DNA from 2 places in the Embleya sp. NBC_00896 genome. Region 2 is predicted to be linked to the other one. Evidence: riboswitches for the same ligand, from Rfam matches in the RefSeq annotation. Region 2 holds a riboswitch; the other holds the start of a gene.
What was found. A riboswitch is a leader RNA that binds a small molecule or an ion and turns the genes downstream of it on or off. The one in region 2 is predicted to bind thiamine pyrophosphate.
Positions count from the first base shown of each region.

Region 1: it holds a riboswitch for thiamine pyrophosphate, as region 2 does, so the genes downstream of both, thiO (glycine oxidase ThiO) here and OG928_RS04990 (purine-cytosine permease family protein) in region 2, are expected to answer to the same signal.

Region 1 covers NZ_CP108776.1:5,379,576-5,386,716, forward strand. Annotated here, with positions in the region: gene OG928_RS24420 (polyprenyl synthetase family protein) at 144-1,235, shown strand; gene OG928_RS24425 (ribonuclease domain-containing protein) at 1,848-2,366, opposite strand; gene thiE (thiamine phosphate synthase) at 2,404-3,048, opposite strand; gene OG928_RS24435 (Rv2175c family DNA-binding protein) at 3,060-3,425, opposite strand; gene OG928_RS24440 (NAD(P)/FAD-dependent oxidoreductase) at 3,516-4,697, opposite strand; TPP riboswitch at 4,815-4,926, shown strand; gene thiO (glycine oxidase ThiO) at 4,922-6,088, shown strand; gene thiS (sulfur carrier protein ThiS) at 6,112-6,321, shown strand; gene OG928_RS24455 (thiazole synthase) at 6,326-7,120, shown strand.
Region 2 covers NZ_CP108776.1:1,041,960-1,049,100, forward strand. Annotated here, with positions in the region: gene OG928_RS04985 (MXAN_6230/SCO0854 family RING domain-containing protein) at 1-984, shown strand, start outside; gene OG928_RS04990 (purine-cytosine permease family protein) at 1,063-2,430, opposite strand; TPP riboswitch at 2,427-2,569, opposite strand; gene OG928_RS04995 (CHAT domain-containing protein) at 2,653-3,822, opposite strand; gene OG928_RS05000 (alpha/beta fold hydrolase) at 4,021-5,619, shown strand; gene OG928_RS05005 (DUF397 domain-containing protein) at 5,676-5,882, opposite strand; partial or broken gene OG928_RS05010 (DUF5753 domain-containing protein) at 5,897-6,730, opposite strand.

The DNA of each region.
Region 1 (7,141 bases), 4.3 Mb from region 2:
CGGGTCCGGGCGTCGACTTCCACTCTGCGAGACGACACGAAGCCGGCGGAACCGTTACCTCGGCCGCCGGGCCGACCCCGGTGCCGGCACCGTGTGCAAGTTAGGCTGCCCCGTATCCCTCCTCGCCTCCGACGGAAGACTCCATGGCTGCCGATTCCTTCCCCGTACACCCCCTGGACCGGGGCGGCCTCCGGCAGCGCGTCAATGCCGCGTTGGGTGAGTTCATGGACCGGCAGGGCGCCGTGCTCGCCGAGGTGGGCGAGGGCATGGCCCCGGTCGCCGCGGCGCTGAACGACTTCGTGCTCGACGGCGGGAAGCGGCTGCGGCCCGGCTTTTGCTACTGGGGTTGGCGCGGTATCGCGGGTCCCGACCGGGACGACACCGCGATCGTGCGCGCGGCCACCGCGCTCGAACTGCTCCAGGCCAGCGCGCTCATCCACGACGACCTGATGGACAGCAGCGACACCCGGCGTGGCAAGCCGGCGGTGCATCGCCGCTTCGAGGGGCTGCACGGCGCGAGCGGCTGGGTCGGCTCGGGCGAGTCCTTCGGGTCGGCGGCGGCGATCCTGCTCGGCGACCTGTGTCTGTCCTGGTGCGACGAGATGTTCGGCGCGAGCGGCGTGGACGACACGGCGCTGCGGGCGGCGAAGCCGCTGTTCGACGTCATGCGTACCGAGGTGATGGCGGGCCAGTACCTCGACGTGCTGGAGCAGGCGATGGGCGGCGGCTCGGTCGAGCGGTCACGGCGCGTGATGCGGTTCAAGTCCGCCAAGTACACGATCGAGCGCCCACTGCACGTCGGGGCCGCGCTGGCCGGTGCCGACGAGGCCGCCTTGGCCGCCTACTCCGCGTACGGGCTGCCGCTCGGCGAGGCGTTCCAGCTCCGGGACGACGTGCTCGGCGTCTTCGGCGATCCGGAGCGGACCGGGAAGCCGGCCGGGGACGACCTGCGGGAGGGCAAGCGGACCGTGCTGCTCGCGCTGGCCGGCGAACGCGCCCGCCCCGCCCAGGCCGAGATCCTGGCCGCGCTGCTCGGCGACCCCGAGCTGAGCGACGCCGGCGTGAAGGAACTGCGCGCGGTGATCGAGGACACCGGGGCGCTCGCCGACGTCGAGTCGATGATCACCGATCTGACCGAGCGGGCCCTCGCGGCGCTCGCCGTCGCGCCGATCGCCGAGGACGCGCGCGAAGTCCTGCGCGAGCTCGCCGACGCGGCCACCGTTCGGAGCGTCTAGCCCCGGATCGCCCGGTGCGGGGGCGTCGACCGTGAACGGCAGGCCGTGCGGTGCGAGGCGGGGCCGTTCGGGCGCGGCGACCCCCGTACGGCCGGTGTGCTCGGCGTGTTCGGCGTCGGTCGCGAGCAGCGCCTGCGGCGGGTAGCGGCCGACCAGGTAGATCCCGCCGATCATCGCGGCCAGCACGACCAGCGGGAACAGCAGCGCGCTCCCGTTGTCCGGCGCCGCCCCGGCGCGTGCCGTCGCCGGCACGGGATGGTCGGCGTGTCGGTGTCGCGGTCGGGGGATCCACGACCGCGCATCGGCCGCCGCGGTCGAGGTCGCGGGGTGCGGCAGGTCGTGGTCTCGGCCATCCTCTGCGGACCCCGGACGGAAGCGAACGTCGGGTGTGTCCATCTCGGCAGTCTGACCGGTTGTTCGGTCCGGCTCGGCCGGAATGCGCCATCTGCGAAGGCGACCACCCGATCGGCTCAGGGGTGAAAGGCGGCCGGATCGCATCGAACCGGTTCACACCGCTCCGGTGGGCGCGGAGCCGGTGGACGCGGTGTGCGGGGCGCGCGGAATCGGTGCGCGCGGAGCTGCTGCACGCCGATTCGGTGCGGGCCCGTCCGGTCACGGCAGGACGGCGGCGAAGCTCGCGTAGTGGTCGTCGCTGTAGTAGCGCTCGGCGTCCTCGCCGGCCACGATCCGGCGCGCGCCGCGGTCGGCCGAGCCGGGGGTGGGGACGGTGTACTCGCGATAGTGGCCGGTCGGCTCGGCCGGGAGCAGTCGCTCGCGGTTGCCGAACACGATGCCGTCGCGCGCGTACGGGAACGGGCCGCCGGCCGCGATCAGCCGGAGCGTCTCGCGGGCCTCGGCCGGCAGCGCCGCGGCGGACACGGTGCGCATGCCGGTGGGCACCCAGTCGGGGCGGGCCGCCGGGTGGGCGGTTCGGCCGGGAGGGGTGGCCGCGCCGGTCGTCGGGCCGCCGGTGCCGATGGTCGAGGCGACGGGCGCGCGGGTCGACGCGGTGCCGGCGCCCTTGCCGTCGCTGTCGCCGTCGCCGCGCGTGAGCGCGAACACCAGCGCGAGCGCCGCGACGAGCGCGAGCAGCGTGACGATGACGAGGTTCCGCCGCTGGGCACCGGACATATCCCGCATGTTGCCACGCCGCTTCGCGCGCCTCGGGTCAGCGCGTGGCGAGTCGCTTGACGAATTCCGCCGTCGCCGCGGCCGGGTCGACGGCCTCGGTGATCGCGCGCACGACCACGACGCGGGTCGCGCCGGCGGTCAGCACCTCGTCGAGGTTGGCCAGGTCGATGCCGCCGATCGCGAACCACGGCCGGGTCGGCCGCAGCGCGGCGGTGTACCGGACGAGGTCGAGGCCGGGGGCGTGCCGGCCGGGCTTGGTCGGGGTGGGCCAGACCGGGCCCGTGCAGAAGTAGTCCACGCCGGGCTCGACGATCGCCGCGTCCACCTCGGCCTCGGCGTGCGTGGACCGCCCGATCAGCGCGTCGCCGCCGATGATCGCGCGGGCCGCCGGGACCGGCAGGTCGTCCTGGCCCAGGTGCAGCACATCGGGCCCGGCCGCGTGCGCGACGTCGGCGCGGTCGTTGACCGCGAGCAGCCTTCCGTGTCGGCGGCACGCGTCCGCGAACACCTCGAGGTGTTCGAGTTCCTGCCGGGCCTCCAGGCCCTTCTGCCGCAACTGCACGATGTCCACGCCGGCGCCGAGCACCGCGTCCAGGAACGCGGGCAGGTCGCCCTGCCGCTCCCGCGCGTCGGTGCACAGGTACAGCCGGGCGGCGGCCAACCGTTCCTGACGGGTCGTCATCTGTCCCGGCCTCAGATCGCCAGCGCCTGGGCGCGGCGACGCACCTCGGTCATCCGGTTCTCCTGCAGCGCCTGGACCGGCGTGCCCGGCAGGGTGTCGTCCGGAGTGAACAGCCACTCCAGCGCTTCCTCGTCGGTGAAGTTGGAGTCGGAGAGCAGGGTCAGCGTGCCGACCAGGCCCTTGACGATGTTGCCGTCCTGGAAGAAGTCGGCGGGCACCTGGAGGGCGCTGTGCTCGCCGCGGCGCACGGCCAGGAACTTGCGCTCCTTCAGCTGCTGCCGGACCTTCAGGATGTCCACGCCGAGGATCTCGGCGATGTCGGGGAGTGTCACCCAGGCGGGGACGAGGGCTTCTGTTTTGGCGTCGATCTCGCTCACCCGGCCCATTTTAGGTTCCGCGCCGGCCGCGGCCCGCCGGCGCGGTCGACAACAGCGCCGGCCGCGGCCTCCGAGACCGCGGACCGCGGGCTACAGGGCCACGGACTTGAGCGCGTTCTCGGGGTCGGCGAACCTCGCCCGGTCCACCGGCGTGCCCAACTGGACGAGCTTGCGGCCCTGGGCCAGGTCGCGCGGCCTGGCCACGGCGAGCAGCGCGACGAGCCGGTCGCCGGCGAACCAGCCCGCGGTCCACTTGGCCTCCTCGGCCGAGCCGCGGAAGACCAACTCGTCGGTCGCCGCGTGCCGGCCGACGTACTGCACCATCCGGCCGAACTGGTCGGACCAGAAGTAGGGGACCGGGTCGTACGCCAGGTCGCCGCCGAGCAGGTTGGTCACCAGCACGCGCGGGGCCTGGAGCGCGTTGTCCCAGTGCTCGACGTTCATCCGGGTGCCGTACCGGGCGGACGGGAAATCGACGCAGTCGCCGACCGCGTACACCCCGGGCAGTGAGGTCGCGAGGTGGTCGTCCACCTCGACGAAGCCGCGCGCGTTGCGGGCCACCGCGTCGGCCAGCCATTCCGTGTCCGGGCGCACGCCGATGCCCACCACGATCGCGTCGGCGGGCAGTCGGCGACCGTCGGTCAGGTGTACCGCGCCCGCCTCCAGGCGGTCCACGCGCGCGTTCACCAGGAGTTCGACGCCGGCCTCGGCGTACCACGGCACGAACCGCTCGCCGATGGCGTCCGGGAACGGCCCGGCGAGCGGCGTGTGCAGGGCCTCGACGACGGTGGTCCGGCAGCCGGCGGCGGCCGCGGTGGTCGCCACCTCGGCGCCGACCCAGCCCGCACCGACGATCACGACGTGCGCGCCGGGCACGAGCGCGGTGCGCAGCGCGCGCGCGTCGTCGATCGTGCGCAGGACGTGCACGCCGGGCATCCCGGCCGCGCCGGGCAGGTTGACCACCCGCGAGCCGGTCGCGATCACGAGCCGGTCGTAGTCGACCGGACCGGCGTCGGTGTCCACGACGCCCGCGCGCAGGCCCGTCGCGGTCCGGCCGAACAGGCAGCGCACGCCGAGCGCGTCCCAGTCCGCCTCGAACGAGGTGTCGTCGGTCTTGCCGGCGAGCACCTCCTTCGACAGCGGCGGGCGGTCGTACGGCGGGTGCGGCTCGGCCCCGAGCAGGGTGACGCGCCCGGCGTACCCCTGGTCCCGCAGCGCCACCACGGTTTGCAGGCCGGCCATGCCGGCACCCACGACGAGCACGTTGTCCATGCAGGGCACCCTACGACGCGCCCCGTCGTCCTCGACCACCAGGGTCTTGACTCAGTCAAGGACATCTCGGGTCGGCCATTCGGGCGCCCCGGGCGGCGCCGGGGCGGTGTCGTAGTGTGGAGAGGTCACGGGAGCCCGGTGAGACCGGGCTGAGAGGGGGGCTGCGAGCCCCCGACCGTCCGAACCTGATCCGGGTCATACCGGCGAAGGGAGTTCCCCTCACCATGTCCACCATCACGACCACCGACGTCGTGGTCGTCGGCGCGGGCGTCGCCGGACTGTCCGTCGCGTGGCGCGCGAGCACCCGGTACGGGCTGACCGTCACCGTCGTGGACCCGAGCCCCGGGCGCGGTGCCTCGCACGCGGCCGCGGGCATGCTCACGCCCGTCTCCGAACTGCAGTACGGCGAGGAGAGCCTGCTCCGGCTGAGCATCGAATCGGCCCGGCGCTACGCCGATTTCGCGGCCGAGCTGGCCGACGCGGCCGGCCTGCCGTCGGGCTACCGCGCCTGCGGCACGATCGCGGTCGCGCTGGACGCCGACGACCGGGCCGTCCTCAAGGACCTGCACGCCCACCAGACCCGCCTCGGCCTGGACTCGTCCTGGCTGACCAGCCGCGAGTGCCGCCGACTCGAACCGATGCTCGCTCCCGCGATCACCGGCGGCCTGCACGTCGCGGACGACCACCAGATCGACAACCGCCTGCTGGTCGCGGCGCTGCTGGCCGCCTGCGAACGGGCCGGCGTGCGGTTCGTCCGCGAGAGCGTCGAGCGGATCCTGGTCGCGAACGACCGCGCGTACGGCGTGTGCCTGGTCGACGGGCGCGAGCTGACGGCCGATCAGGTGCTCCTCGCGGCCGGCTGCCGCTCCGGCCTGATCCCGGGCCTGCCGCCCGAGGTGGTCCCGCCGGTACGACCGGTCAAGGGCGAGATCCTGCGCCTGCGGGTGCCGCCTGAGATGCTGCCGTTCCTGTCCCGCAACATCCGCGGCGTGGTCAAGGGCGGCAGCATGTACCTCGTGCCGCGCGCGGACGGCGAGCTGGTGATCGGCGCGACCGAGCACGAGCTCGGGCACGACACCCGGGTCACCGCCGGCGGCGTGTACGAACTCCTGCGCGACGCGCACGAACTGGTCCCCGGCATCACCGAGCTGCCGCTGGTCGAGACGCTCGCCGGGCTGCGCCCCGGCAGCCCGGACAACGCGCCGATCCTGGGCCGCTCGGCGCTCGCCGGCCTCGTCGTGGCGACCGGCCACTACCGGCACGGCATCCTGCTCACCCCGATCACCGCCGACACCGTCGCCCAAGTGCTCGCCGAGGGCGGCACACCCGAGCTCATCCGGCCCTTCGGGCCCGACCGCTTCGAGACCGCCGACCGGAAGGTCATGGCATGAACGACGCACCGGAAGGTCACGGCATGAACGCCATAGAGGTCTCGGTCAACGGCGCCCGGCGCAGCGTCGCGCCCGGAACCACCGTCGCCGAGCTGGTCGGCACGCTGACCACCGCGGCCAAGGGCGTCGCGGTCGCGGTCGACGAGGCAGTGGTCCCGCGCGGCGCGTGGGCCGACACCGTGCTCGACGCGGGCAGCCGCGTCGAGGTGCTGACCGCTGTCCAGGGAGGGTGACCGCATGGCCGACGACAAGCTGGTGATCGCGGGCGAGTCCTTCGCGTCGCGACTGATCACGGGGACCGGCGGCGCGCCGAGCCTGGAGATCCTGGAGCGGGCGCTGATCGCCTCGGGCACCGAGATCACCACGGTCGCGATGCGCCGGGTCGATCCGGGCACCGCGGGCTCGGTCCTGGACGTGCTGCGTCGACTGGGGATCCGGGTGCTGCCGAACACCGCCGGGTGCTTCACCTCGGGGGAGGCCGTGTTGACCGCGCGCCTCGCGCGCGAGGCGCTGGAGACCGACTGGGTCAAGCTGGAGGTGGTGGCCGACGAGCGCACGCTGCTGCCCGACGGGGTCGAGCTCGTGGACGCCGCCGAGCGGTTGGTCGACGACGGCTTCCGGGTGCTGGCGTACACCAACGACGACCCGGTGCTCGCGCGCCGACTGGAGCAGGTGGGCTGCGCGGCGGTGATGCCGCTGGGTTCGCCGATCGGTTCGGGCCTGGGCATCCGCAACCCGCACAACATCCGGCTGATCACCGAGCACGCGAAGGTCCCGGTCGTGCTCGACGCGGGGCTCGGCACCGCCTCCGACGCGGCGCTGGCGATGGAGCTCGGGTGCGACGCGGTGATGCTCGCGTCGGCGGTCACCCGCGCGCAGTCGCCGGTGCTGATGGCCGAGGCGATGCGGCACGCGGTGGACGGCGGCCGGCTCGCGTTCCGGGCCGGGCGGATCCCGATGCGGCACCACGCGCACGCGTCGTCACCGATGGCCGGCATGCTGGAGAGCAGCCCCGAACACCCGGCGTTCTAGTAGCGTGTCGCTGCTTAGATA
Region 2 (7,141 bases):
GCCGAGCGCTCGACGGCGAAGGCGCTCGTGTCGGTGCCGCGGGGCAGCGCGCAGCCGATCCCCTCCGGCGGCCGGATCCGGCTGTTCCTGCACTGGATGCAGGCCGCCGAGCAGCGGGTCGACCTCGACCTGTCGGTCGCCCTGTACGACGAGGACTGGGGATTCCTCGGCCTGTGCGACTACACGAACCTGGTCTACGGCGCCAACCGCGCGGCCGTGCACTCGGGCGACTTCACCTCGGCGCCCGCACCGCACGGCGCGACCGAGTTCGTCGACCTGGACGCGGCCGGGCTCGCCGCGAACGGCGTCCGGTACGCGATCGTCGTCGTGTTCAGCTACAACGACGTCGCGTTCGACGACCTGCTCGACGCGTTCGCCGGTTTCATGGACCTGGACGCGGTCGGCGGGGCCGGGGCGTTCGACCCGGGCGCGGTGCGGCAGCGCTTCGACCTCGCGGGCGACGCGCGCATCTGCGTACCGCTGACGGTCGACCTCGCCGAACGCACCGCCCAGTGGACCGACGTCAACATGTCCGGCGAGGACGGCTTCCACAACGTCCACCGCCACCAGGACCGGCTCGCCGAACTGGCCCGCGACCTGCGCACCCACTTCGCTCCCGGCGGCCGCGCCACGCTCGGCGACCTGGCCCGGATCATCGCCGCCGCGACCACCGACCGCGTCCTGATCCGAGGCCGCGCCCCCGGCGACGTCACCGAGTACCGCCGCGGCGCCGACGAACCCGCGTCCGCCTTCGCCGCCCGAGTCCGCGACAACCGCGACGGCGCCCCCGCCGACCCCGACCTCACCACCGCCCTGACCACGGACCGAGCGTTCATCGCCCTGGTCCACGGCGACCTCCCGATCCCCACCGAGGCCGGCACCCTCTACCGCCTCTACCCGGGCCCCTCGGACACCGCCCCACCCACCCTGACCCGCTGGTCCGCCCCATCCCTGACCACAGCCTTCGCCCCGAACCCCACCTGAGCGCCGCTGGGGTCCCGCGTACGGGCACGGATTCGGCCGCGTCGGGAGGAGGCCCCCACCGACGCGGCCGGCTCCGCCTCAGCGCGCCGCGACCGCCCGCCGCCGGTCCCACGCGACCGCGAGGTACGCGGTCACGCCTGCGAGCGCGAAAGAGAACAGTGAGGCCGAGGTCCACGTCTGCGCGTGGATGTGCAGCGCGTCCTGGATGTGGCCCCAGAACTTCGCCCACCACTCGACCGAGCCCGGGTTGATCAGCTGGTACATGCAGAACCCGAGCGCCCACGGCACGACCATGACCCACCGCGCCGGCGCGTGGTCGCCCAGGTCCCAGCCGCTCCGGCCGCGCCCGAGGAACAGGTCCACCGCGAGCACGCCCAGCAGCGGGATGAAGATCGAGCCGATCAGCGACAGGAAGCTCGCGTAGGTGTCGAAGTCGTTCACCATCAGCGCGAACGCGGTGACCACCGAGCCCACCCCCAGGCACAGCAGCCGGCGGTCGATCCTCGGCGCGAGGTTCTGGATCGACATCGCGGTGCTGTAGACGTTCGCGAAGCTCTGGTCGACCTCGCGCACGACGAGGACGGCGAAGAACACCCACCCGGCGGTCACGCCCAGGAACGAGTCGAAGATCTTGTCGGGGTCGCCGCCGACCTGCGCGAGCGCGACCAGGCCGAGCAGGTAGCACCAGATGCTGGTGATCGAGAACCCGCTCAGCGCGCCCCAGAAGGCCGGCTTCGTGCCGCGCGAGTGGCGCGTGTAGTCGGACGCGAGCGGCACCCACGACACCGCGACCGCCAGGGCCGCGTCCATCGCCGGGAAGAACCCGGACCACGAGCCCTCGGTCATCGGCGGCAGACCCTCGCGCCACAGCTGGATCGAGAAGTAGAGCATCGCGATGCCCACCGCGATCGTCACGTAGCGGCGCAGGATCCGCAGCATGCCCAGCGGACGCAGGCTCATCGCCGTGGTGACCGCGCCCGCGGCGACGATGTAGAGCCAGTGCGGGCCGTCGCCGTCGGTCATCGCCTCGATGCCGATCGAGATGACCAGCAGCTCGAAGGTGCCCCAGCCGATGCACTGGACGATGTTGAACACCGTCGGCACGTACGAGATCTTCGTGCCGAACAACCCGCGCAGCACCGTCATCGCGGGCGCGCCGCTGCGGGCGCCGGGGATGCCGGCGACGGCGACCATGAGTGTGCCGATCAGCGTGCCGCCGACCGCCGCGACGATCGCGGCGACCATCGACAGCTGCGGGTACCCCTCCGGGGCCAGCACGTACAGGGCGCCGGAGAAGCCGAGCAGGCTCACCCCGAGGTTGGCCCAGAACGACGCCTGGTCGCGGAACCCGAGGGTGCGCGGCGGCGCGGTGTCCAGGATCAGTGGCGCCTCGACCCCGGGCCGGTGCCCTTCGGGGCGTGCGTCGTCTATGACAGGAGCCGACATGGCTCGACCTACTCTCCCTACGCCGGCATTACCCGGACAGGTTCAAGCGGTCGGTGGCCCCGGGGCTCGCGCCGGCTCGACGCCGACACCCCATGCCGCCCTCTCAGCCCGGTTGGTCCGAGCTCCCGCGATGGCGTGGCGAACAGTACGCGGCTCGCGAGTCGTTTGGGAAGGCGGGGTGGGCCGGCTCACGTTCCGGCCCACGCCCCGTCGCGATCGGGCTCACCATCCCGAGTGGATGAAGCCCGCCCACCTCGTCGGGTCGTCCGAGGAGATCGCGCGCGCCTTCGCCGCCAGTTCGGCGGGCATCGCGGCGGGGATCCCGCGCTTGTGGTCGCGCAGCCACAGCTGGGCCATCCGCAGCGCCTGGGCGGGCGGGAGGTCGCGCCGGTTCAGATAGTGATGGGCCATGTACAGGACAAGCCCGGTGGTCGCGTCGTCCACCGGCCACAGGGTGGACACGACCGCGTGGGTGCCGGCCGTCAGGTACTCGGTGCCGCGCCGCCACGCCTCGTCGTGCCCTGCGGCCGGCACGAACGCGACCGGGTCGCCGGCCGTGCGGCCGATCTCGATCGGTCGCCGCGGGCCGAGGTCGCCGAGCCGGCGCCCGGCCACCTCGCACAGCAGTCGCGGCGACGCGCTGTACGAGATCTGCGCGTCCTGGAGCGCGTGCCGGCGTCGGCCGTCGACCTCCCGCCAGGCACCGTGCCACGGCACCATCCCGAACGGTCCGGCCGGAATCAGCACCAGCGACGGCGCCCGCGCGAACGAGCGGGGCAGCGCGTCGAGGATCGGGCCCATCACCGCCGTCCAGGCCCATCCGCACAGCGCGTCGACGGCGGCCGACCAGTTCTCCTGATCACCCGTCACCAGCCGTAGCCCATAGTCGAGTTCGGGCAGATCCAGGACCCGGGTCGAGCCGTCGGCCAGGGTCAGTACAGCCGTCCCGGGGACGAGTTGCACGAGCGCGTCGGTGCCCAGCCGGCGCAGCGCGGTGGCGATCTCGTCGGCACTCGGCGGGTCGAACAGCAGGCCCCACGGCGTACCGCGCGAGCCCGCCCCGATCCGCGCCGCGGCCACGTGCGCGGCGGCCCGGATCCGGTGCGCGTCCACCGGCGCGGCCCGCAGCACCCGCCGAAAGCACAGCCGCGCCTGATCGAACGCCCGGGCGTCTCCGGGATTCGCCGCCGCCGCGTACGCCACGCCCACCGCGTACGCCAATTCCGGCCACCGCTCGTCGGCGCCGTCGAGCACCGCGAGGGCCTCGGTGAGCAACCCGATCGCCTCCGCGAGCAACTCGGCGTCGCCGCCGGCCAGTCCCTCGGCGCACCGCTGCCTACCCCGCTCGCCCCGTTCCAGGGCACGCCGCGTCTCCGCGTCGACGTCAACCATGCTTCCCCCGTCTCGCCGGGACCACGGTACCGGGACGATCGAAAGGTGTTCATCCGGTCACACTGGGCTGCTACCGCCCGCGTTTACCGGCGCGTAACTTACTCGTGAGTCACCCCTCCGGCGCCGCCTGTGGGCGTCGGTTCGCCATGCATTTCGCGTGTCGGGCCATCCCCGACAACGACGTCAGGAGACGCCCTCATGGGTCAGTTCCGCATGCGCCCACGCGCTCGTGCGGTCGCCGTCGTCTCGGCCGCGCTCCTCGCCGGGACCCTCGTCGGTCCGGCCGGCGCGACCACCCAGCAGCACATTCCGGCGGCGGCCGTGCAGACCGCCGCCGGATCCTCCGTCCGCTTCGTCGACATCCCCGGCGACGGCGGCATCCGGCTCGCCGCCAACGTCTTCACCCCCACCGGCGGCGCCGCCGGCACCCGCTACCCGGTCGTGGTCCTGCCCACCAGCTGGGCGATGCCGCAGATCGAATACGTCGTCCCCGCACAGAAGTTGGCCGACAGCGGCTACGTCGTCGTCGGCTACAACTCGCGCGGCTTCTGGCAGTCCGGCGGCGAGATCGAGACGGCCGGCCCGCAGGACATCGCCGACGCGTCCAAGGTGATCGACTGGACACTGGCCAACACCCCGGCCGACCCGGACAAGATCGGGATGGCCGGCGTCTCCTACGGCGCGGGGATCAGCCTGCTCGCATCCGCGTTCGATCCCCGGATCAAGGCCGTCGTCGCGATGAGCGGCTGGGCCGACCTGATCGAGTCCATCTACAGCGGGCGCACCCAACACGCCCAGGCCACCGCGTTCTTGGGTGGCGCCGGATTCCTCACCGGCCGGCCCAGCGCCGAACTCACCGAGATCCTGAAGAACTTCCTCTCCGGCGACCTGGCCAAGGAGGCCGAGATGCTCGCGTGGGGCGCCAAGCGCTCCCCCGCGACCCACCTCGACCGGATCAACGCCAACGGCGCCGCGATCATGCTCGGCAACGCATGGGGCGACTCGCTCTTCGCGCCCAACCAGTACGCCGACTTCTACGAGAAGCTGACCGGTCCCAAGCGGCTCGAATTCCGTCCGGGCGACCACGCGACCGCCGAAGCCGGCGGCCTGCTCGGCCTGCCCAACGACATGTGGGCGGACTCGACGCGCTGGCTCGACCGCTACCTCAAGGGCGCCGACAACGGCATCGACCGCGAGCAGCCGGTGCAGCTCAAGTCCCGTACGGGCGGCGGTTACGAGGGCTACCCGAGCTGGCATGCCGTCCCCTCTTCGACCAAAACCATCCCGCTGACCGACAGCGAGCACGTCTACGCCAACCTCGACTCGGGCGCCAACGGCGGCAGGGTCTTCCTGTCCAGCATCCTCGACCAGTTCCTCCAGATCCCGCCGATGGCCTCGATCCCGTTGCTGCCGCGGGCGTTCGCGGGGGTATGGCAGTCCGAGCGGTACGGCTCCGAGACCAAGGTGCGCGGGACCACCAAGCTGCACACCACGGTCACGGCGACGAAGGAGAGCGGCACGATCTTCGCCTACCTGTACGACGTCGGTCCTCTGGGCGTCGGCAAGTTGGTCACGCACTCGCCGCTGACCTTCCACGGCAAGACCCCGGGCACGGCGTTCCCGGTGGACATCGACCTCTTCGCCACCGCCTACGACGTCCCGGCCGGCCACCGCCTGGCCGTGGTCGTGGACACGGTCGACCCGCTGTACCTCGAACACAACCCGTCCGGCGCCCAGTTGACCTTCTCCTCCCCGACCGGCGACCCGTCCAGGGTGACGGTGCCGGTACGCGGTTAGCCGACGAGTGAGCCGCGCCTCGCCGAAGTGATCTCCGGCGAAGCGCGGCGAACCGGCTACAGCTGCCGCAGGCTCTCTATGAGGGTCACCCAAGCCGGGTGGCGGACGGATATCACTGGGGATCGGGGTACCTTGCTGTCCCGGATGCCCAGGGAAGAGCTGATGACCGCAACTTCGACGCAATCGTCATTTCCGGTGTAACTGGACTTGATCCAACGAGGTTCGCGCTGAACTCGATCGACCTGCAAAGCTCCTGCCTCCATCCGGTGATCATCGCGAGCGACGCCACCTGGGACAGTGCGGTCGAGTGCAGACGATCGAAGACGGTCCCGAACGCGCGCACATCGTCCGCGCTGTCGACCAGCAGCGAGCCCGTGAGTTGTTCCAGCCAGGCAACATACCGACCGCGCTTGGGTTCGAGGATCAGACAGGGGGCGGAAACCGCGAACGGCGCCCCGGTCGGGAGCACCTGGAGGCGGACCTGGGGGTGATCCGAAACAACCTTGACGAGGTGGCCGAGCTGGTCGGCGAGCACCTGTGGGCTCCCGATGAGCTGGTACAGGGCCGGCTCGGCGACGATGAACCATGCAGGATGGTCGGCCGCCAGCAGTCGTTGGGCCCGCTCCATCCGCAGCCGCTGTCGCTCCCGAGCAGCTGCCATGGAAAGAGCCGGGTCATGCATGAGGATGGCGGCGAGCGCGTAGTCCCCGGTCTGTAGCTGACCAGGGATGAACGTCGTCTGGTAGCTGCGCAAGCTCACCGACTCGCGCTCCAGCCGAATCAGCCGGTGGAGCCGTTCCGGTACGTCGTCGAGGATGTCGCGCCAGCCTCGGTCCATGTGGTCGTCGGTCGGCTCGCCCGGCGCGACGAAGCCCAGTGCGGTCAGCGGCCTGCCGAACAGGTCTTCGAGGACCCGTCGGTAGTCGGGGCTCGGGTAGGGCGGCTCCGCGCTCTCCCAGCGCCGGACCTGGCGCACGCTCACCGCCAGGCGCATGCCCATGGCGATGGCGTGTTCCTCGAACGCGTCGGCGAAGCCGGCCTGCGAATGCAGTCCGAGGGTGCGGCGGGCGGTCACCAGCTTGGAGTTGGCTCCGAGCGGTCGTGCGGGCATGGCGTCTCCGGTTGGTCCGTCCCCACGCGCCGGCCCCGGCGTTCGCGTATGCGGGGATCGCAGGGTGGTGAAATCACCTGCACTCACCGTAGCGATTCGGGCACAACGTGCGTAACCAACACGAGAATTCGACGCTGTCTCACATAGCCCCGCGACCGGTCACCGCCGAAGCACCCCGCGCCGCAACGGACATGAGAGAAACGGCGGCTCATCGCCGCTTACCACAACAGCCCGGTGCCCGGTAGTGCTCCATACCCACGACGGTGTCAGAGCGCTCGGAGAGGGTGTTCCAGCAGGGGCCTGGTGTCCCGAGTCTTGGCGCGTGCGGCGGCCCGTCTTGAACGCGCCACGCCGACGCCGTGGTCACGGGCAGGAAAGGGCTGTTCCGAGGTCGGTCGGCCTCGGTCCCGG